Regions from separate parts of the Allobosea sp. 05L423 genome, predicted to be linked through region 2. Evidence: predicted binding sites of a transcription regulator. Region 2 holds the regulator's gene; each other region holds the start of a gene.
The links. The regulator LexA, encoded in region 2, represses DNA repair genes until DNA is damaged. The targets are predictions, from matches to a motif close to TGTTCNNNNTGTGTTCNG.
Positions count from the first base shown of each region.

Region 1 (4,964 bases), on a different contig from region 2:
CCTGGCCTGTCCCGCCGATCGTCATCAGCCCATCGCGGCCGCGACGGCGTCGAGCGCAGCCTGCGCCTTGCTGCCGTCCGGGCCGCCGGCCTGGGCCATGTCGCGCCGGCCGCCGCCGCCCTTGCCGCCGAGCTGCTCGGAGGCCGCGCGCACCAGCGCCACCGCATCGAAGCGCTCGGTCAGATCGGGGGTGACGCCGACGACGACGCCGGCCTTGCCGTCATCGGCGACGCCGACGATGGCGACGACGCCGGAGCCGACACGCGCCTTGGCCTCGTCGGCGAGGCTCTTGAGATCCTTCATCTCGATGCCGGTGACGGCGCGGGCGAGCAACTTCGCGCCCGCGATCTCGCGCACCGGATCCTCGGCCGCGCCGCCGCCGCCCATGGCGAGCTTCTTGCGGGCTTCGGTGAGCTCGCGGTCGAGCTTGCGGCGCTCCTCGATCAGCGCGGCGAGCCGGTTGCCGGCCTCGGAGGCCGGGACCTTGAGGAGGCCCGCCAGTCCTTCGAGCAGGCGCGATTCCTCGTTGAGGCGCAGGCGTGCGCCATTGCCGGTCATGGCCTCGAGGCGGCGCACGCCAGCCGCGACGGCGCCTTCGCCGACGATGCTGACCAGGCCGATATCGCCGGTGCGGGTGGCATGGGTGCCGCCGCAAAGCTCGACCGAATAGGCCCGGCCGGCCGGATTCGTGCCCATCGCGACGACGCGGACCTCATCGCCGTACTTCTCGCCGAAGAGGGCGCGAGCGCCGGAGGCGATGGCCTCGTCGACGCTCATCAGGCGGGTCGTCACCGGCTCGTTCTTCAGCACGATCGCGTTGGCGATCTCCTCGACCTCGCGCAGCTCCTCCTCGCTGATCGGCTTGGGGTGCGAGAAGTCGAAGCGCAGACGATCGGGCGAGACCAGCGAGCCCTTCTGCGCGACATGGTCGCCGAGGACGAGGCGCAGCGCCTCGTGCAGCAGGTGTGTCGCCGAGTGATTGGCGCGGATCGCGGTGCGGCGCTCATGGTCGACGATCAGCTCGACGGCCGCACCGAGCTTGAGCTCGCCTTGCTTGACCGTGACGCTGTGGGCGAAGACATCGCCGAGCTTCTTCTGGACGTCGCTGACCTCGACCACCGTGTCCGGCGCCTTGACCAGACCGGCATCGCCGACCTGGCCGCCGGATTCGCCGTAGAACGGCGTCTGGTTGACCAGCATGAAGCCGCTCTCGCCGGCCTTCAGGGACTGGACCTCGGCATTGTCGCGGATCAGCGCGGTGACAACGCCCTCCGCGGTCTCGGTGTCGTAGCCGAGGAATTCGGTGGCGCCGAGCTTGTCGCGCAGCGGGAACCAGAGGGTTTCGGTCGCGGCCTCGCCGGAGCCGGCCCAGGCGGCGCGCGCCTTGGCCTTCTGCTGCTGCATGGCGGCGTCGAAGCCCTCCGTATCGACCGTGATCTCGCGGGCGCGCAGCGCGTCCTGCGTCAGGTCGAGCGGGAAGCCGTAGGTGTCGTAGAGCGTGAAGGCGACGTCGCCCTTGAGGCTCTGGCCGGCGCTCAGGTCCTTCGAGGCGTCGTCGAGCAGGGTGAGGCCGCGCGCCAGCGTGGTGCGGAAGCGGGTCTCCTCCAGCTTCAGCGTCTCGGTGATCAGCGCCTCGGCGCGGAGCAATTCGGGATAGGCGCGGCCCATCTCGCGGGTCAGCGCCGGGACGAGCTTGTAGAGCAGGGGTTCCTTGGCGCCGAGGAGCTGCGCATGGCGCATGCCGCGGCGCATGATCCGGCGCAGCACATAGCCGCGGCCCTCGTTGGAGGGCAGTACGCCGTCGGCGATCAGGAAGGACGAGCAGCGCAGATGGTCGGCGATGACGCGATGGCTCGCCTTCATCGGCCCGTCGGCATCGACCGAGGTCAGGTCGGCGATGGCGCCGATCAGGGCGCGGAACAGGTCGATATTGTAATTGTCATGCGTGCCCTGGAGCACGGCGGCGATGCGCTCCAAGCCCATGCCGGTGTCGATCGAGGGGCGGGGCAGGTCGGTCCTGATGCCGCCCGCGGCCTCCTCATACTGCATGAAGACGAGGTTCCAGATCTCGATGAAGCGGTCGCCGTCCTCTTCGGGCGAGCCGGGCGGGCCGCCCCAGATATGGTCGCCGTGATCGAAGAAGATCTCCGAGCAGGGGCCGCAGGGGCCGGTGTCGCCCATGCGCCAGAAATTGGCCGAAGTCGGGATGCGGATGATCTTGTCGTCGGTCAGGCCGGCGATCTTCTTCCAGAGGCCATGCGCCTCGTCGTCCTCGGAGTAGACCGTGACGAGGAGCTTGTCCTTGGGCAGGCCGAACTCGCGCGTGACCAGGGTCCAGGCGTGGTGGATCGCCTGCTCCTTGAAATAGTCGCCGAAGGAGAAGTTCCCCAGCATCTCGAAGAAGGTGTGGTGGCGTGCGGTGTAGCCGACATTGTCGAGGTCGTTGTGCTTGCCGCCGGCGCGCACGCATTTCTGGGCGGTGGTGGCCCGGGAATAGGGACGCTTCTCCTGCCCGGTGAAGACGTTCTTGAACTGCACCATGCCCGAATTGGCGAACATCAGCGTCGGGTCGTTGCGCGGCACGAGCGGGCTCGACGGCACGACTTCATGGCCGTTGGACTTGAAGTAGTCGAGGAAGGTCGACCTGATATCGTTGACGCCGCTCATCGCTGTTTGCGCTCTGAATCTTGGGCAGGAGACCGGGCGCGCCCGGCGGGAAGGTCCGGTTCTAGTCAGGCGGCTCGCCGCTGTCCAGAAAGCTTGATGCAGCGCACACCCGGCAAGGCCTTATTCTCAAACGAAAAGGGCGGCCCGAAGGCCGCCCTTGCATCGTTCCGTGCCGGAGCGCTCAGGCTCAGGCCTCACCCTCGTCGAGATCGTCGTCGGTCGGTTCCGCCTGGTCGAGGATACGGTCGGCAACGAGGCCGGAATTCTGGCGGATCGTGGCCTCGATCTTGGCGGCCATGTCAGGGTTGTTCTTGAGGAAGGTCTTGGCGTTCTCGCGGCCCTGGCCGAGGCGCTGGCTGTCGAAGGAGAACCAGGCGCCGGATTTCTCGACCATGCCGGCCTTGACGCCGAGATCGATCAATTCGCCAACCTTCGAGATGCCCTCACCGAACATGATGTCGAACTCGACCTGCTTGAAGGGCGGCGCGACCTTGTTCTTGACGACCTTGACGCGAACCTGGTTGCCGGTCGCCTCGTCGCGCTCCTTGAGCGTCGAGACGCGGCGGATGTCGAGGCGCACCGAGGCGTAGAACTTGAGCGCGTTGCCGCCGGTGGTGGTCTCCGGCGAGCCGTACATCACGCCGATCTTCATGCGGATCTGGTTGATGAAGATCACCATGCAGTTCGAGCGCGAGATCGAGGCGGTGAGCTTGCGCAGGGCCTGGCTCATCAGGCGGGCCTGGAGGCCCGGCTGGACATCGCCCATCTCGCCCTCGATCTCGGCGCGCGGCGTCAGCGCGGCGACGGAATCGACCACGAGCACGTCGATCGCGCCGGAGCGGACGAGCGTGTCGGTGATCTCCAGCGCCTGCTCGCCGGTATCGGGTTGCGAGATCAGGAGGTCGTCGAGATTGACGCCGAGCTTACGGGCATAGACCGGATCGAGCGCGTGCTCGGCATCGACGAAGGCGCAGACGCCGCCCTTCTTCTGGGCCTCGGCGATGGTGTGGAGCGCGAGCGTGGTCTTGCCCGAGGATTCCGGTCCGTAGATCTCGATGACGCGGCCCCTGGGGAGGCCGCCGACGCCGAGCGCGATGTCGAGACCGAGCGAACCGGTCGAAATCGTCTCGATCTCGATTGAGGGCGAATTCTTGCCGAGCCGCATGATCGAACCCTTGCCGAAGGCGCGTTCGATCTGGGAGAGCGCTGCATCGAGCGCCTTGGCCTTATCCATCGAGGAGCCTTCCACGAGTTTGAGATTCGCCTGATTCACGGTTCGGGCTCCTTATGGCAGGGCGAGGGGGACATCTCAATGCGTCTTGACATGAGGATGGTCACGCTTTGTTCTGGCCGGCAAGTTCTTTTTTTGTTCCAGGTGTCAGCTTGTGTCAGGAGGGGCTTTTATGTTTCTAGTCATGCTATTTTATCGGTTTGAATTTCGTTGAATCGTTCTTGCATGCGCTATGTGCATATCAAGGCGCTGCGTTTCCCATCCCGGCGCCTGCTGTTTCCTGTTATTGCGCCCGGAATCTCCATTTGTTTTCGAAAGTTGCCAACGTGTCCTTCGCCCCCGCCCAAAAGGCCCCGAACTCGCCGCGCCGTATCCTGCTGGCCAGCCTGATCGGCACGACGATCGAGTTCTTCGACTTCTACATCTATGCGACGGCTGCGGTGATCGTGTTCCCGAAGCTGTTCTTCCCGGGCGGCGATCCTACCTCCGCGATGCTCCAGTCCTTCGCGACCTTCGCGATCGCCTTCTTCGCGCGGCCGATCGGCGCCGCCATCTTCGGCCATTTCGGCGATCGGATCGGCCGCAAGGCGACGCTCGTCGCGGCGCTGATGACGATGGGGCTCTCGACCGTCGCCATCGGCATGCTGCCGACCTATGCCGCCGTCGGCGTACTCGCGCCGCTGCTGCTGGCGCTCTGCCGGCTCGGGCAGGGGCTGGGACTCGGCGGCGAGTGGGGCGGAGCAGTGCTGCTGGCGACCGAGAACGCCCCTCCGGGCAAGTCCGCCTGGTACGGCATGTTCCCGCAGCTCGGCGCGCCCGTGGGGTTCATCCTTGCGACCGGCAGCTTCCTTGCGCTCGATGCGCTCCTGACCGACGAGCAGTTCTTCAGCTTCGGCTGGCGTATCCCGTTCATCGCCAGCGCGCTGCTGGTCTTCATGGGGCTCTATGTCCGCCTTCGCATCAGCGAGACCCCGGCCTTCCGCAAGGCGATGGACAAGCATGAGCGGGTGCGCGTGCCCTTCATCAGCATCTTCGCTGAACACAAGCTCGCGCTGCTCTGCGGCAC
Region 1 is NZ_JBFTOA010000001.1:525,963-530,926, forward strand. Features, by position in the region: gene AC1DNE_RS02575 (hypothetical protein) at 1-25, opposite strand, end outside; gene alaS (alanine--tRNA ligase) at 25-2,667, opposite strand; gene recA (recombinase RecA) at 2,855-3,901, opposite strand; gene AC1DNE_RS02590 (MFS transporter) at 4,225-4,964, shown strand, end outside.
Region 1: the regulator LexA is predicted to act here: its motif matches at 4,024-4,041, upstream of recA (recombinase RecA).

Region 2 (4,964 bases):
GGCGAGCCGGTCGGGCGCGACCAGATCGTCGCCTCGAACTCCTTCTCGCTCGCTGCACTGGTCGAGAAGGCCGGCGGTGCCGTTCTCGATCTCGGCATCGCCCGCGACGACCACGCCGACCTCGCGGCCAAGATCGGCCAGGCGCGGGACGCCGACGCCGACGTCCTCATCACACTCGGCGGGGCCTCGGTCGGCGCGCATGACCTCGTGCAGGAGGCGCTGACGCGGGCCGGCATGTCGCTCGGCTTCTGGAAGATCGCGATGCGGCCGGGCAAACCGATGATGACCGGCCGACTCGGCCGCATGGTCGTGGTCGGCTTGCCCGGAAACCCGGTCTCCTCGATCGTCTGCGGCCATCTCTTCGTCCTGCCGCTGATCGAGGCTCTGCTCGGCATTGGGGAGGCCGACCGCGACCGCAGCATCCCCGCCCGCCTCGGCCGTGACATGCCGGCCAATGACGAGCGCGAGGACTATCTGCGCTCGGAGCTCGCACTGAGGCCGGATGGCTGGGTGGCGACGCCCTTCGACCGGCAGGATTCCTCGATGCTCGGCACGCTGGCACGGGCGCAGGCATTGACGATCCGGCCTGCCCATGCCGCGCCGGCAAAAAAAGGCGACATCTGCCGCATCCTGCCGCTGCGCTAGATCACCGCTCATCCTGTCGGACGCGATCGTAGCGATCTGTATAGGGTTATCGCATCGGATCTGCCCGAAAAGTGGATTCCACTGTTCGCTTCGATGCCGGAGCCCGCTTGCGGAACACAAGTGGAACGCGTATGGTGTTCCTGCTTTGTTTCGAATCTAGCCTTCGAGAAGGCCGGCGGGGATCATGCTGACACGCAAGCAACACGAACTCCTGCGCTTCATCCAGGAACGCTTGCGTGAGAGCGGGGTGCCGCCCTCCTTCGACGAGATGAAGGATGCGCTCGATCTGCGCTCCAAGTCGGGCATTCACCGGCTGATCATGGCGCTGGAGGAGCGCGGATTCATCCGTCGCCTGCCCAACCGGGCGCGTGCGCTCGAGATCATCAAGATGCCCGACGGGCTCGGCGCCCCGCAGCAGCGGCAGCGTTTCAACCCTGCGGTCGTCCAGGGCGGCCTCGGCTCGCAGCCGAATCTCACCAAGCCACGCCCTGCGGCCGATGAGGACAGCCGCTCCTCCATCGCGATCCCGGTCATGGGCCGCATCGCCGCCGGCACGCCGATCTCGGCGATCCAGAACCGTAGCCACACCGTCTCGCTGCCGCCCGACATGCTCGGCTCCGGCGAGCATTACGCGCTGGAAGTGCGTGGTGACTCGATGGTCGAAGCCGGCATCCTCGACGGCGACACCGTCATCATCCGCAAGCAGGATTCGGCCAATACCGGCGACATCGTCGTGGCGCTGATCGATGACGAGGAAGCGACGCTCAAGCGACTGCGCAAGCGCGGCTCCTCGATCGCGCTCGAAGCCGCCAACCCCGCCTATGAGACGCGCGTGCTCGGGCCGGACCGGGTCAAGATCCAGGGCCGCCTCGTCAATCTGATGCGGCGCTACTGAAGGCGCTCGACCTCGGCTTCGCCGTCGGCGGAAGCCGGTGTCACACTCGGAGGCGCTGTCGAGGCTTGCGCAGGGCGCTGTTCACGGCGGCGGCTCCAAGGGCGGTCGGCAGCGTTCTGCTCCGAGACATGGCTGCTCCACCCCGATCCTGTTCGATAGAGCGAAGTCGCGCCGTCGCGCGATAACGCCATTCGCTCGATCAGCCGTGCCTTGCAGGTTCCGCTCCAGGGGATGGCCGTGACGACGAGGTCAGCTCGCATGCAGTCCTCGATAAGCCCCAACCTGTCGCGCGTGTAGGAGACGGTGCGCTGATCCGGCGTCCGTGCGACGCAGCCGAGCGCATCGCAGCTAATGCCGGCCCGCAGCGTCGGATCGTCCGGCGAACGGCGATCGCCATCAGCAGCGAGCCATTGCTGCAGCACGAAACGGCTCGGCTTGCCCGCAATCGCGAGGCGGCCATCCGGGCCCCGCACCGCCAGCCCCGAACCGTCGCGTTCGATCAGGATTTCCGGCCGCTCCGGCTTGCCGGCGATGGCCACGCCGAGCAGGAGCGGCAGCGCCGCCAGCCAGCGCCAGGGCGTGGTCCAGAGCGTCAGCCACAGCAGCGCCAGCACGAAGCAGGTCAGCACCGCCGGCCCGAAGGCTGCGATCATCACCGTGGAATGGTCGATGCTTGCGACCCAGTGCGCCACCTTGAGCACGACATCGGAAGCCAGCCCCATCAGCGCCCAGGCGGGCCAGTCCAGTCCGAAGGGGTAAGCCAGCACGCCGAAGACGGCCGCCGGCATGACGAAGAGCGAGACGAAGGGCAGCGCCATCGCATTGCCGAGCAGGCCGAAGGGATTGAAGGTCTGAAAATGATAGGCGCCGAAGGGCGCTGTCGCGGCCGTTGCCAGCAACGTGGTGACGACGATGCCGAGTGCCGCGGCCCAGACCGGCCCAAGCGGCCACGGCAAGGTCGGCGGCGGCTGGGAGCGCTTTCGGCTCTCCCAGCGTTCGGCAAAGGCGATCAATGCCGCGACGGCTCCGAAGGACATCTGGAAGCTCGGCCCGAGCAAGGCCTCCGGCTCGCGCAGGAGCACGATCATGGCCGCAAGCGCGAGATTGCGCATGCTCAGCGCCGCACGATCGACAAGGATCGCGCCGAGCATCACCAGCGTCATGATCAGCGAGCGCTCGGTCGCGACATCGCTGCCCGAGAAGATGCAGTAGGCGGTCGCGCCGAACATCGCTGCGGCCGCTGCGATCTTCTTGATCGGCCAGCGCAGCGCGGCGGTCTGGGAGAGCGCCAGCAGGGCGCGCACCAGCCAGAAGATCGTCCCGGCGGCGAGGACCATGTGCAGGCCGGAGATCGAAACGATGTGGTAGATGCCGGCGGCGCGCAGGTCGTTGTTCGTCGCCTCGGTGATCAGCCCGCGCTTTCCCGTAACGAGGGCGGCGGCGACTGCCCCGCCCTGTCCGCCACCGCCTTCCGCGATGCGTTGGGTCAAGGCATTGCGCGCCCTGTCGATGGCGACATCGACGGCAAGACGCGTCGGCATCGGATGCGGCGGTGGCGCCAGGGCAATCTTGCCCGCGATGCTGCCGACTGCGCCAATGCCCCGGAAGAAGGCATCGCGACCGAAATCATAGCCGCCGGCCCGGGCCGGCCCGGGCGGAGGCAGCAGCCGCGCCGTCGCGACGACATGATCGCCCGGCGCCACGGAAGCGGCGCGGATATTGACGCGCACGCGCCTTGGGCGCTCGGCTGCCGGCATCCCGGCGAATTCCGTTACCAGCAGGACGATACGGGCGCCGCTGTCGCGTGCCTCGACGCTCTCGACGAAACCCGTCACCTTGCCGATTCGTTGACGCTCCAGCATCGGCGCCGCGACATCCGCCGTACGCCAGGCACCGGCGGCAAAACCCGCGAAGGCGGCGGCCACCGCCAGGGAGGCCATCGAGGCTAGCCGACGGGTTCGCAGCACGAACGCGAAGATCGCACTGAGCGCGAAGCCAGCCAGAGGCGCCCATAAAACCGGCTCACGGTCGGCCGCGAAATAGAACAGGATGCCGGCGCCCATCGCCACGGGCAGCCACAGGAACGGACGGCGGCGCTCGGCCTCGAGTTCGAGCGCCTGACCGAACCGGGCCTGCCAGTCTTGCAGCCAGACTTCGAAGCGAACGGAGGTCAGCCAGCTTGGCAGCAGGCGCAGAGGCAAGGCCTCGGCTCGCGCGCCGCGCGGCTTGTCCTGCCCCGGCGGCCCCGGCTGCATTCTCCGCCCCTCCTCGCCGGCGCTGCGATTTGACCGCTTAACCTTTCCGGCCAAGCCATGTTACAGGGCGCGCGCCGGTTGTCATGTCATGACCTGCGCCATTTCCCTGTCTTGCCCCGGGCGGCTCCCGCCGCCCGGTCGGAGTTGCCTTCCATGAGCAATGCCGTCGTCACGCGCTTTGCGCCCTCGCCCACCGGATTCCTGCATATCGGCGGAGCTCGCACGGCGCTGTTCAACTGGCTCTATGCCCGCCGCCAAGGCGGCAAGATGCTGCTGCGCATCGAAGACACCGACCGCGAACGCTCGACCGATGCCGCTATCGCAGCGATCCTCGACGGGCTGGAATGGCTCGGCCTCGATTGGGACGGGCAGACCGTTTATCAGTTCCAGCGCGCGGCGCGGCACCGCGAGGTGGCCGAGCAGATGCTCGCCGCCGGCAGGGCCTATTACTGCTACGCCAGCCCGGCCGAGCTCGAGGAGATGCGCGAAAAGGCCCGCGCCGAGGGCAAGCCGCTGCGCTATGACGGCCGCTGGCGCGACCGCGACCCGTCGACTGCGCCGGACGGCGTCAAGCCCGTCATCCGCCTCAAGGCACCCCAGACCGGCGAGACGGTGGTGAACGACGAGGTGCAGGGCCGGGTCGTCTGGCAGAACGAGAATCTCGACGACCTCGTGCTGCTGCGCTCGGACGGCACGCCGACCTATATGCTCGCCGTCGTGGTCGACGACCACGACATGGGCGTGACCCATGTCATCCGCGGCGACGACCATCTCACCAACGCCGCCCGCCAGACCCAGATCTACGACGCGCTCGGCTGGGATGTGCCGAGCATGTCGCATATCCCGCTGATCCACGGGCCGGACGGCGCCAAGCTCTCGAAGCGCCACGGCGCGCTCGGCATCGATGCCTATCGCTCGATGGGCTACCTGCCGGCGGCCCTGCGCAACTATCTGGTGCGGCTGGGCTGGAGCCATGGCGACCAGGAGGTCTTCTCCACGCAGGAAATGATCGACGCCTTCAACCTCTCATCGATCGGCCGCTCGCCGGCGCGCTTCGACTACGCCAAGCTCGAGAACCTCAACGGGCTCTACATGCGCCAGTCGAGCGACCGCGAGCTCCTCGATGCGCTCAAGGTCATCCTGCCGGAGATCGGCCCGGCGCGCGGTAT
Region 2 is NZ_JBFTOA010000002.1:624,010-628,973, forward strand. Features, by position in the region: gene AC1DNE_RS07015 (molybdopterin molybdotransferase MoeA) at 1-645, shown strand, start outside; gene lexA (transcriptional repressor LexA) at 830-1,540, shown strand; gene AC1DNE_RS07025 (ComEC/Rec2 family competence protein) at 1,534-3,795, opposite strand; gene gltX (glutamate--tRNA ligase) at 3,949-4,964, shown strand, end outside.

Region 3 (4,964 bases), on a different contig from region 2:
TTCAGGAAGGCGTCGACCTTCTTGTCCAACGCCACGATCCCATCATCCGGCTCGACTCCGGCCTTGTCGAGCAGCGGCCTGGCTTCGGCACTGTAGCCGATCGCCTTGAGATGCCCGAAGGCATCCTTGGCGAAATCGATTGCCGCACCTTCCTTCATCAATGCGGCGCAGCCAGCTTCGGACAGAATGATAGCGACCGCGTCGAAGAGCACGGACGGTGTGCCCGCGAGTTGGCCGTCGGCCTTGAGCGTCTTCCCATCCTTGAGTTTCACGCCGCCGATCTTCGGCGCGACGATCTTGACGGCTCCGCCATCGCCTTCGACGGCAGCCTTGACGGCCGTGATCCGGGCTCCGTCCGCCCCATCCGAGACAAGTATGCCGACAGTCCGGCCCTTCAGGGTCTCGGGGTACTTGCCGACGATGCGGAGTGCCGGCGATGGCTCCATGTCCATCGGGATCGCTGCGGGCTTCGAACCCTTCGGGAGAGTCATGGCGAGTCCGTCTGCAACGCGCTGCGCCAAGGCCTCGTCGACATTGACGAGGTTCGACATCACGCGGTTGCGGACATGCTCCAGCGTGACCTTCGACAGCTCGAAGACGAGTGCGCTCGCGAGGTGGGCCTGCTCGATCTCACTCTGCGAGCGGAAGAACAGCCGCGCATGGCTGTAATGATCCGCGAAGCTCTCCGCGCGCAGGCGAACCTTATCCTGCTCGACCGGGATCGCCGCCGTCCGGAAGCCGCCGACAGGATCCTCGCGCGGGCCGCCGTCCTCGCCAGCCTCGGCAAGGCTGTTCGGTTCGTAGTTCGCGCGGCCGGTGAAGACTTGCGTCTGCATATGTCCGTCGCGCTGCAGGTTCTGGAAGGGGCAGCCCTTGGCTCTGTTGATCGGGATTTGGTAGAAGTTCACGGTCCCGAGCCGTGAGAGTTGCGTGTCCTGGTAGGAGAACAGCCGGCCTTGCAGGAGCGGGTCTTCCGAGACGTCGATGCCGGGCGGCATATTGGTTGGCAGGAACGCGGCCTGCTCGGTCTCGGCGAAGAAATTGTCCGGGTTGCGGTTCAGCACCATGCGGCCGATCATGCGGATCGGCACCAGCTCCTCCGGGATCACCTTGGTCGCGTCGAGGATGTCGAAGGGCAGCGCGTCGGCCTCGCCCTGGCTCAGCAACTGCACGCCGAATTCCCATTCCGGAAAATCGCCCTTGGCGATGGCCTCATGCAGATCGCGGCGATGATAGTCCGGATCGGCCCCGGCGATCTTCACCGCCTCGTCCCAGCAGGTCGACTGCGTGCCGAGCTTGGGCCGCCAGTGGAACTTGACGAAGGTCGGCTCGTCCTTGTCGTTGAGCAGGCGGAAGGTGTTGACGCCGAACCCTTCGATCATCCGCAGCGAGCGCGGAATGGCTCGGTCGGACATCGCCCACATGATCATATGGGTCGATTCAGGCATCAGCCCAACGAAGTCCCAGAACGTGTCGTGGGCGCTGGCCGCCTGCGGATAGCCGCGATCGGCCTCCATCTTCACGGCATGGATCAAGTCGGGAAATTTGATGGCATCTTGAATGAAGAAGACCGGGATGTTGTTGCCGACGAGATCCCAGTTCCCTTCTTTGGTGTAGAACTTGACCGCGAAGCCTCGAACGTCCCGAGGCGTGTCGACCGAACCGGCGCCACCGGCGACCGTCGAAAATCGGGTGAAGACCTCGGTCTTGACGCCGACCTCGGTCAGCACTTTCGCGCGGGTGAATTCGCCGAGCGACTCCGTCAGTTCGAAGAATCCGTGAGCGGCCGAACCACGCGCATGGACGATGCGCTCCGGGATGCGCTCATGGTCGAAATGCTGGATTTTCTCACGAAGGACGAAATCTTCCAGCAGCGTCGGACCGCGACCGCCAGCCTTCAGCGAATTCTGATTATCGCTGACCGGAACCCCATGATTGGTCGTGATGCGAACCTCCGCCGCCGACGTCGACTGTGCAGCTCGCCGCCCTCTCCCACGGTGGCTTTGGCATTTGCTGGGACATCGCGGGGCGAGCGGGCCATGGGTCATCATCCTTGTTCTTGACGCGAGCAGCAGTTGGGTGGCGCTAAAGGCTCACTTGGACCGGTTTGGAGAGGGGAAAGTTTCGGTTTCCGCGCCCTCGGACGCTCTCTGAACGAAGTGGAACCGTTCTAAGTTCCGGCGCCGTTCGCTCGGTATGGTCAAGGGTCAGGGACCGGGGTATATATTCAGATGTTCCTATTTCGTTCCGGTGAACTATGACAAGGCGATCGGGAAGTGCCGATCTTCCCCTACATTACGGGCGTGTGCCGCTCTGGCTTGGCGAGCGCATGGCCCGGCTAGGTAGCGTGATCTGCGAAGCCATTATCCAGCAGTACGGGCGCGACGAGCTACTGCGGCCACTGGCGCATCCCTTCTGGTTCCAGTCGTTCGGCGCAATCATGGGGATGGATTGGCACTCGTCCGGCATTACGACGAGCGTCATCGGGGCGTTGAAACGTGGTCTGAAGCCGATAGCCGGTGAGTTAGGGCTGCATGTCTGCGGAGGGCGAGGCAATCATTCCCGTCGAACACCCGCCGAGCTGGAACAGATCGGCGCGAACGTAGGTTTCGACGGGACCGCCTTTGCGCAGGCAAGCAGGCTCGTCGCCAAGGTCGACAGCGCGGCGGTGCAGGACGGCTTCGACCTCTATCTGCACGGCTTTTTCGTAACCGATGACGGCCATTGGACGGTCGTGCAGCAGGGCATGAAGGGCGACGGCGGTCTGGCGCGCAGGTATCATTGGCATTCCGAGGGCCTTGGCAGCTACGTCGAAACTCCGCATGCCGCAATCGAGGGGCGAAGCGCCGGCAACATCGTCAACCTGACCGATGCGCGCGCCGAGCGCGCCCGTGAAGCGCAGGTCACGATGCTGCGCGATCAGGGACCGGACAGGATCGTCAAGGAGTTGGCGGCGCTCCAGCCGGCGCGCCCCATTGCGGATGAAAACGCCCCGCAGCTAACCCTCCCGCATCTCGTGATGCCGGCGCACCACGACGTCAGGCCCAAGGACGTCGTAACGCGACGACTGCATGGCGCATTGGCTGCAGCAGCCGATCGGGGACCCCAGGACTTTTCCGAGCTGCTGCTTGTTCCCGGAATCGGCGCGCGCACCGTGCGGTCACTCGCGATGGTCGCGGAAGTCCTGCATGGCGCGCCCTGCCGTTTTAGTGATCCAGCGCGCTTTTCGCTCGCCCATGGCGGCAAGGACCGACAGCCGTTCGCAGTGCCAACCAAGGTCTACGACCAGACCATCGCTGTCCTGCGGTCGGCCGTCAATCGGGCAAAGATCGGCCAGGACGACCGCCTTGCCGCCATTGCGCGGCTGGACAGTGAGAGCCGTCGGCTGGAGCGGAGCGCCACAGGCCCGACACTTGTCGAATATGTCGCGGAAGAGCGCTGCCGATCGGCGGAGTATGGCGGCCGCAGTGTCTTCGGCTGGGAGGCTTCCGAGTCTGCGCATGTTGAGAGTGTCAGCGCAGCGCCTCGACGCCTGTAACACCGGTACCGCACCGCCCGTTCTCCATTCTCCTGCTTCAACCCCGTCGAGAGTCGGAATTAGGGAACACGTACCGCTAAACCCCGTTGCGCCCAGGCGGGGAGCTAGATGGCGGCACATTCGGGATCACGGAAAGTCATCTATGCGGCGCTAGCAGGGAATCTGCTTATCGCGACAACTAAATTAGTCGCGGCAGCCTGGACCGGAAGCTCCGCGATGCTGTCCGAGGGCGTTCACTCCCTAGTCGACACTGGCAATGGCGCACTCTTGCTCTATGGCCTCAACCGGGCCGCGCGGCCACCCGATCTCACGCATCCCTTCGGCCACGGCCGTGAGCTTTATTTCTGGAGTTTCATCGTCGCGCTTCTGGTCTTCGCGGTCGGCGCCGGCGTCTCTCTTTACGAAGGCATCGCTCATGTCATCGCCCCGCATCCGGCAACGAGCCTGACCACGAACTACGTCGTCTTGGGTCTTTCAGCCTTGTTCGAAGGCTACTCCTGGCGGGTCGCGCTTAAGGAGTTCAAGGCGGCCAAAGGCTCGCTGAGCTATTTCGCCGCCGTGCGGCAAAGCAAGGATCCCAGTGTCTTTACGGTGCTGTTCGAAGACACCGCAGCCCTGCTCGGCTTGCTCATTGCTTTCATCGGCATTACGGCCGCGGTCTATTTTGAGCGCCCCGAGCTTGATGGCGTAGCGTCTATCCTGATCGGCGTCATTCTCGCAGCCACCGCGGTGCTTCTCGCGCGGGAGAGCAAGGCACTGCTCATCGGGGAAGCGGCTTTGCCCCACGTGCAGGAAGAGATCAGGTCGGCGGTCGATGGAGATCCAGACGTCGAGCGTGTCAACGGCATGACGACAGTCCATCTGGGTCCGGATCAGATCGTCGTGGCGCTGAGCCTTGAATTCAAGGACGATCGGTCAACCGAGGACATCGAAGCGTGCGTTGAACGCATCGAATCGAGGCTCCGAAAGCGCCGCTCCGACATTGCCTCGGTTTTCGTGAAGCCGCAGACCTCTGCGACTTGGCGAAAGCGGCGGGCAAAGCTGGTCGAGTGAAATTTGAGATCGCCGTCGGCAGAGCCAGCATCGACGATATCGGATTTGGCTTAATAACCCGGATAGTTATGGCGCTTCGGCAGCCCAGCGAGGTGGGCTGGGTTCCAAGCGAGCATCTCGGCTTGTTTTGGCGGTCATTTCTGGAATCTCGTCGAGATGAAGTTTAAGCTGCCGATCGCTTCGCCCTGACGCACCGCAGAAGGCTACCATTTCGAGGGAACGCCATCAGGCCCAGCCCGTTGAGGGGCTATCCACTCCTCACCGAAAGGAAACGACCATGGGTTGGTTCTCCAAGGACATCGCCACGATGGACGATCTGTTCGTCCATACGCTGCGCGACATCTATTATGCCGAGCACCAGATCAAGAAGGCA
Region 3 is NZ_JBFTOA010000022.1:26,464-31,427, forward strand. Features, by position in the region: gene AC1DNE_RS26745 (catalase) at 1-2,048, opposite strand, end outside; gene AC1DNE_RS26750 (DUF763 domain-containing protein) at 2,258-3,538, shown strand; gene AC1DNE_RS26755 (cation diffusion facilitator family transporter) at 3,647-4,591, shown strand; gene AC1DNE_RS26760 (YciE/YciF ferroxidase family protein) at 4,869-4,964, shown strand, end outside.
Region 3: the regulator LexA is predicted to act here: its motif matches at 2,233-2,250, upstream of AC1DNE_RS26750 (DUF763 domain-containing protein).

Region 4 (4,964 bases), on a different contig from region 2:
CGCGCAGGACCGGACAGATGCTCCTCAACCAGCAGGCGCAGGCGCGGCTCCAGCACCTTCTCGCCGGCAACCAGGCGCGCCACCGGCTCGCCGGTCCAGCGCACCAGCCCGTCATGCGACAGCACGAAGGCATCGTCGCCTGCCAGCACGACGCGCGCCGCTCGCGATTCGATCTCGGCGCCGAGCGCCTTCATCGCCGCCAGGTTCAGAGCCTTGACCTCGGCCCCACCCGCTTTCGGGTCCGCTGTGAAGCGGAAGCCCTGCAGCATTCCCACGTGCTGGCCCTCAACGAGCACGTCGCCCGTCGCGGTGACCTCAGCCTCCAACATCGCATTCTCCCGCAAGCGGCGCATCAGCACGCTGGTGCGCCGATCGACAAATCGGCTAGCGAGACGCTCGTGCAGAGCGTCCGACAGCTTGTCCTCTACAAGACGAGCCATCCCCTGCCAATGCTCTGGATCAGGCAACCAGTCAGGACGATTGGCAACATAGGTCCAAGTCCTCACCTGCGCGATCCTGGCGGAGAGCGTATCGATCTCGCCATCGGTGCGGTCGAGCGAGGCGAGTTGCACCGCATACCAGTCGGCATCGAGCCGGCCATGGCGCATCAGCCTGAGATACAGCGTCGTCGCGAGATCGGCGTGCTGCATCGGCGATATCTTGCGATAATCGGGGAGGCCGCAGACCTCCCAGAGCCGCTCGACCGCAGCACGCCCATGCGCCAGCGACGCGACATCCGGGTCCCTCGCCAGCACCTCCAGCGTCGTCATGTCCTCGGCGATCAGCGCCCTGGTCAGGCCGGGTTCCGAGGGCTGGATGTTGAGCGTGCCGGTGAGGCCGGCGATCGAGCGCAGGTCCAGGTCGGAATTGCGCCACTGCATCTGGCGCACCGGCTCGAAGCGATGATTCTCGATCGCCTCGACCAGTTCCGCGTCGAAGGGCGGGCAGCGCCCGCTGGTGCCGAAGGTGCCGTCGCGCAGATGCCGCCCGGCGCGACCGGCGATCTGGCCGAATTCGGCCGGATTGAGCTTGCGGTAGTGATGCCCGTCGAACTTTCTGTCCGCCGCGAAGGCGATGTGATTGACGTCGAGGTTGAGCCCCATACCGATCGCGTCGGTGGCGACGAGATAATCGACGTCGCCGGACTGGTAGATCTCGACCTGCGCGTTGCGGGTGCGTGGGCTGAGCGCGCCGAGCACGACGGCCGCCCCGCCCTTCTGCCGGCGAATCAGCTCGGCGATGGCGTAGACCTCCTCGACCGAGAAGGCGACGATGGCCGAGCGCGGCGGCAGCCGGGTGATCTTGCGGTCGCCGGCGAAGGTCAGGCTGGACAGGCGCGGGCGCGAGACGACGTTGACGCCGGGGATGAGCTGCTCGATCAGCGGGCGCACCGTGCCCGCGCCGATCAGCATGGTCTCGGCCCGGCCGCGGCGGTTGAGCAGCCGATCGGTGAAGACATGACCGCGGTCGAGGTCGGAAGCGAGCTGGACTTCGTCGATCGCGACAAAATCGACCGCGAGGTCGCGCGGCATCGCCTCGACCGTGCAGACCCAGAAGCGCGGCCGCTCCGGCTTGATCTTCTCCTCACCGGTGACGAGGGCGACAGCCTCGGGGCCGACCTTGTCGACCACGCGCTGGTAGACCTCGCGCGCCAGCAATCGCAGCGGCAGGCCGATCATTCCCGTCGGGTGAGCGACCATGCGCTCGATGGCGAGATGGGTCTTGCCGGTATTGGTGGGGCCGAGCACCGCCGTCACACCATGGGCGCGGGCGGCGGGCGGCAGCGAACGAAACGGAAGCAAGGCGACGGAGCCGATCATCTCGCCCGCCCATGCGGGCGGGAGCGTGGACAGGAATCAGGAACGAGCCTGGCGAGAACGACTCTGGAACGAAGCGAGGCCGAATCGCGGACTCCGGCAGAATCGGGATTTGTTCCCCTTTCGGGGCTGTCCTCCCTTCGGCATGGGCCATCCCGGCATAGCGCGCCCTCCTGCAGAACCGTCGTGGCGGCGGCGCGAAAGGCCGCTCGGCACGATTCCTATTTAAGTCCTTCCGCCCCTGAAACGAGGGGCAATCGACATTTTCGCCCGCTGCCCCGCTTCAATGGCGCGCGTGGCTACACTGCCCATGATCGGCCAGCGCCTCGATGATCGCGCAGTCGCTGGCGGCGACGCCCCCCGAACAGGTGGTCGCGATCCGCTCCAGCTCCTTCTCCAGCGAACGCAATTTCGCGATCTTGTCCCGCACCTCTTCAAGGTGCGAAACCGAGATCGCATGCGCCTCGTCGCAGGCGATGCCGGGCGTATCGGAGAGTCTGAGCAGCGTGCGGATATTGTCGACGGCGAAGCCGAGATCCCGCGCATGCTTGATGAAGGCGAGCCGTTCGGCATGGCGCCGGCCGTAGCGGCGCTGATTGCCCTCGGACCGCTCCGGCGGCGGCAGGAGTCCGACCTGCTCGTAATAGCGGATCGTCTCGACCTTGACCCCGGTGCGTTCCGCCAACGTGCCGATCGGCATCACGCGTTCGAGCCTGTCCGTCACGGCCATGGCGTCACCTCTAAAGCTGTAGTCTCTACAGCTTTAGATAAGTCGCGGCGTGCCCGTGGCAAGAGCATTTCGCGCGAAACGAACCGCACCGTCATTCCCGGGTGGAGCGAAGCGCAGGACCCGAGAATCGCGGACAGGACAAAGCTCCGCAGCCCCCGCGTCAGGACTACGCCACACCCATCGCCAGCAGGTCGTGGACGTGGACCAGCCCGACCGGCCGCTCCTGCTCATCGACCACGATCAGCGCGGTGATCCGCATGCGGTTGACCAGTTCCAGCGCCTCGACGGCGAGCGTATCGAGCCCGATGCGCCGCGGGTTGGCGGTCATGATATCGCGTGCGCGCAGCGAGCCGCCGCCCATCGCCGCCTTGCGGCGCAGATCGCCATCGGTAACGACGCCGGCGAGCTTGCCGTCCAGATCCATCACGACGGCGCAGCCGAAGCTCTTCGCCGAGATCATCGCGATGACGTCCGGCAGCAGCGTGTCGAGCCCGATCAGCGGCAGATCGGCGCCGCGATGCATGATGCTCTCGACGGTCTTGAGCTGGGCGCCGAGCTTGCCGCCGGGGTGATAGACGAAAAAGTCCTGCCGCGAGAAGCCGCGCGCTTCCAGCAGCGCCACCGCCAGCGCGTCGCCGAGCGCGATCTGCATCGTTGTCGAGGTGGTGGGAGCGAGCCCGTTCGGGCAGGCTTCCGTCGCCTTGGGCAGGACCAGCGCGACGTCCGCTTCCTTGCCGAGCGTGCTCTCGGGGTTCGACGTGAAGGCGATCAGGCCGACCCGGAACCGCCGGGTGTAACCGACGAGCGCGGCGAGCTCCGCCGTCTCGCCCGACCATGACAGCGCAATCACCACGTCCTCGGGCTGCACCATGCCGAGGTCGCCATGGCTCGCCTCGGCCGGATGGACGAAATGGGCGGGCGTGCCGGTGGAGGCCAGGGTCGCGGCGAGCTTGCGCCCGACATGGCCGGACTTGCCCATGCCCGAGACGATCACGCGCCCGGTCGCAGCCCGGATCATCGCGACGGCATCGGCAAAGGGCTGGCCGAGCCCGTTGGCGAGCGCGTCATGGAGCGTGTCGAGCCCCGCGCGCTCGGTGGCGACGGTGCGAAGGGCGGAGGCGCGGATATCGGCGATCATGGCCGGCGCTGTAGCACGGGGAGGCCCGCGATTGCCACCGCCGAGGCTAAGCAGACATTCCTTGGCAAGCCACCGAATGGTCTGCTTGGGCCTTTTGTCTTGTCGCAGATTCCTGTCGGAAAATCGTGAGACAGTTTTCCGGAAGCTGCCTGGCCAGGCCGCTTCGTTGACGGGTCCTTAACCCTGTTCGTTCTAACTCCGTTAACCATGCGCGCCCCTCCAGGGCGCGTGAGCTGTTGCCTGGAGCCTGGCGAACCCCGTGTCCGGTCGCACGACGATCCTGCTTCTGTCCGGCACCGCCCTGGCCGGACTCGCGTTCGGCTGGACGACGGCCGTGGCGCAGCGGGCAACCGCGCTCAGGACGGGCACGCCGGCCTATATCGCGCAGCAGCCGGCCCAGCCGGAGACGCCGCCCGCACCGACCTCCGCCGACCCCGATGCCCTGCGCGATCCGGCCGCCCCGGCCCGGAACCAGGGCTCGGCCGTCTCGGCGCGCCAGCCTTCCCGCGCCAGCCAGCCTGTCCAGGCGCCGGCCCTGCGCGGCGTTACGCAGCGCCAATTCCGCCCTCCCCCGCCCGTGGTGGCGACGCTGCCGCAGCCGGCCCCGCCTCTCCCGCCTCCGCCACCCCGGCGCCGCACCGCCGCGGAGGAGGACCCCTATGCCGCGCTGGGGGTGCGTATCGGCTCGGTGACGCTACGGCCGGGCTTCACCAACTCGATCGGCTACGACACCAACCCGCAGCGCATTGCCCCGCCCGGCGTGAAGGGCTCGCCCTTCGCCCGTTACGAGGGCGATCTCGACATCCAGTCCGACTGGAACGTGCATCAGCTCAGCGGCCGGCTGCGCGGCGGCTATTTCCAGTATTTCAGGGATAGCCAGGCCTCGCGCCCCGATGCCGAAGGCAATCTCGACCTGCGCCTGGATGCCACGCGCGACACCCGCATCCTGCTGGAATCGCGTCTGCGGCTCGATACGCAGCGCCCCGGCTCGCCCGATCTCACCTCCGCCGTCGAGGGCCGGCCGCTGGTCTGGCAATATGGCGGCTCGGCCGGCGTCAGCCATGACTTCAACCGGTTGCAGCTGACCCTGCGCGGCTCGGTCGATCGCAGCGACTATGAGAACGCGCAGCTCACCAACGGCGCCATCCTCTCGCAGCAGGACCGCAACCAGACGCAATACGGCCTGCGCCTGCGTGCCGCTTATGAGGTCACGCCGGGCTTCAGGCCGTTCATCCAGGGCGACATCGACCAGCGCGAATTCGACGACAAGGTCGATTCG
Region 4 is NZ_JBFTOA010000025.1:97,304-102,267, reverse strand. Features, by position in the region: gene AC1DNE_RS28020 (helicase-related protein) at 1-1,820, opposite strand, end outside; gene AC1DNE_RS28015 (MerR family transcriptional regulator) at 2,101-2,520, opposite strand; gene AC1DNE_RS28010 (KpsF/GutQ family sugar-phosphate isomerase) at 2,714-3,685, opposite strand; gene AC1DNE_RS28005 (outer membrane beta-barrel protein) at 3,945-4,964, shown strand, end outside.
Region 4: the regulator LexA is predicted to act here: its motif matches at 1,874-1,891, upstream of AC1DNE_RS28020 (helicase-related protein).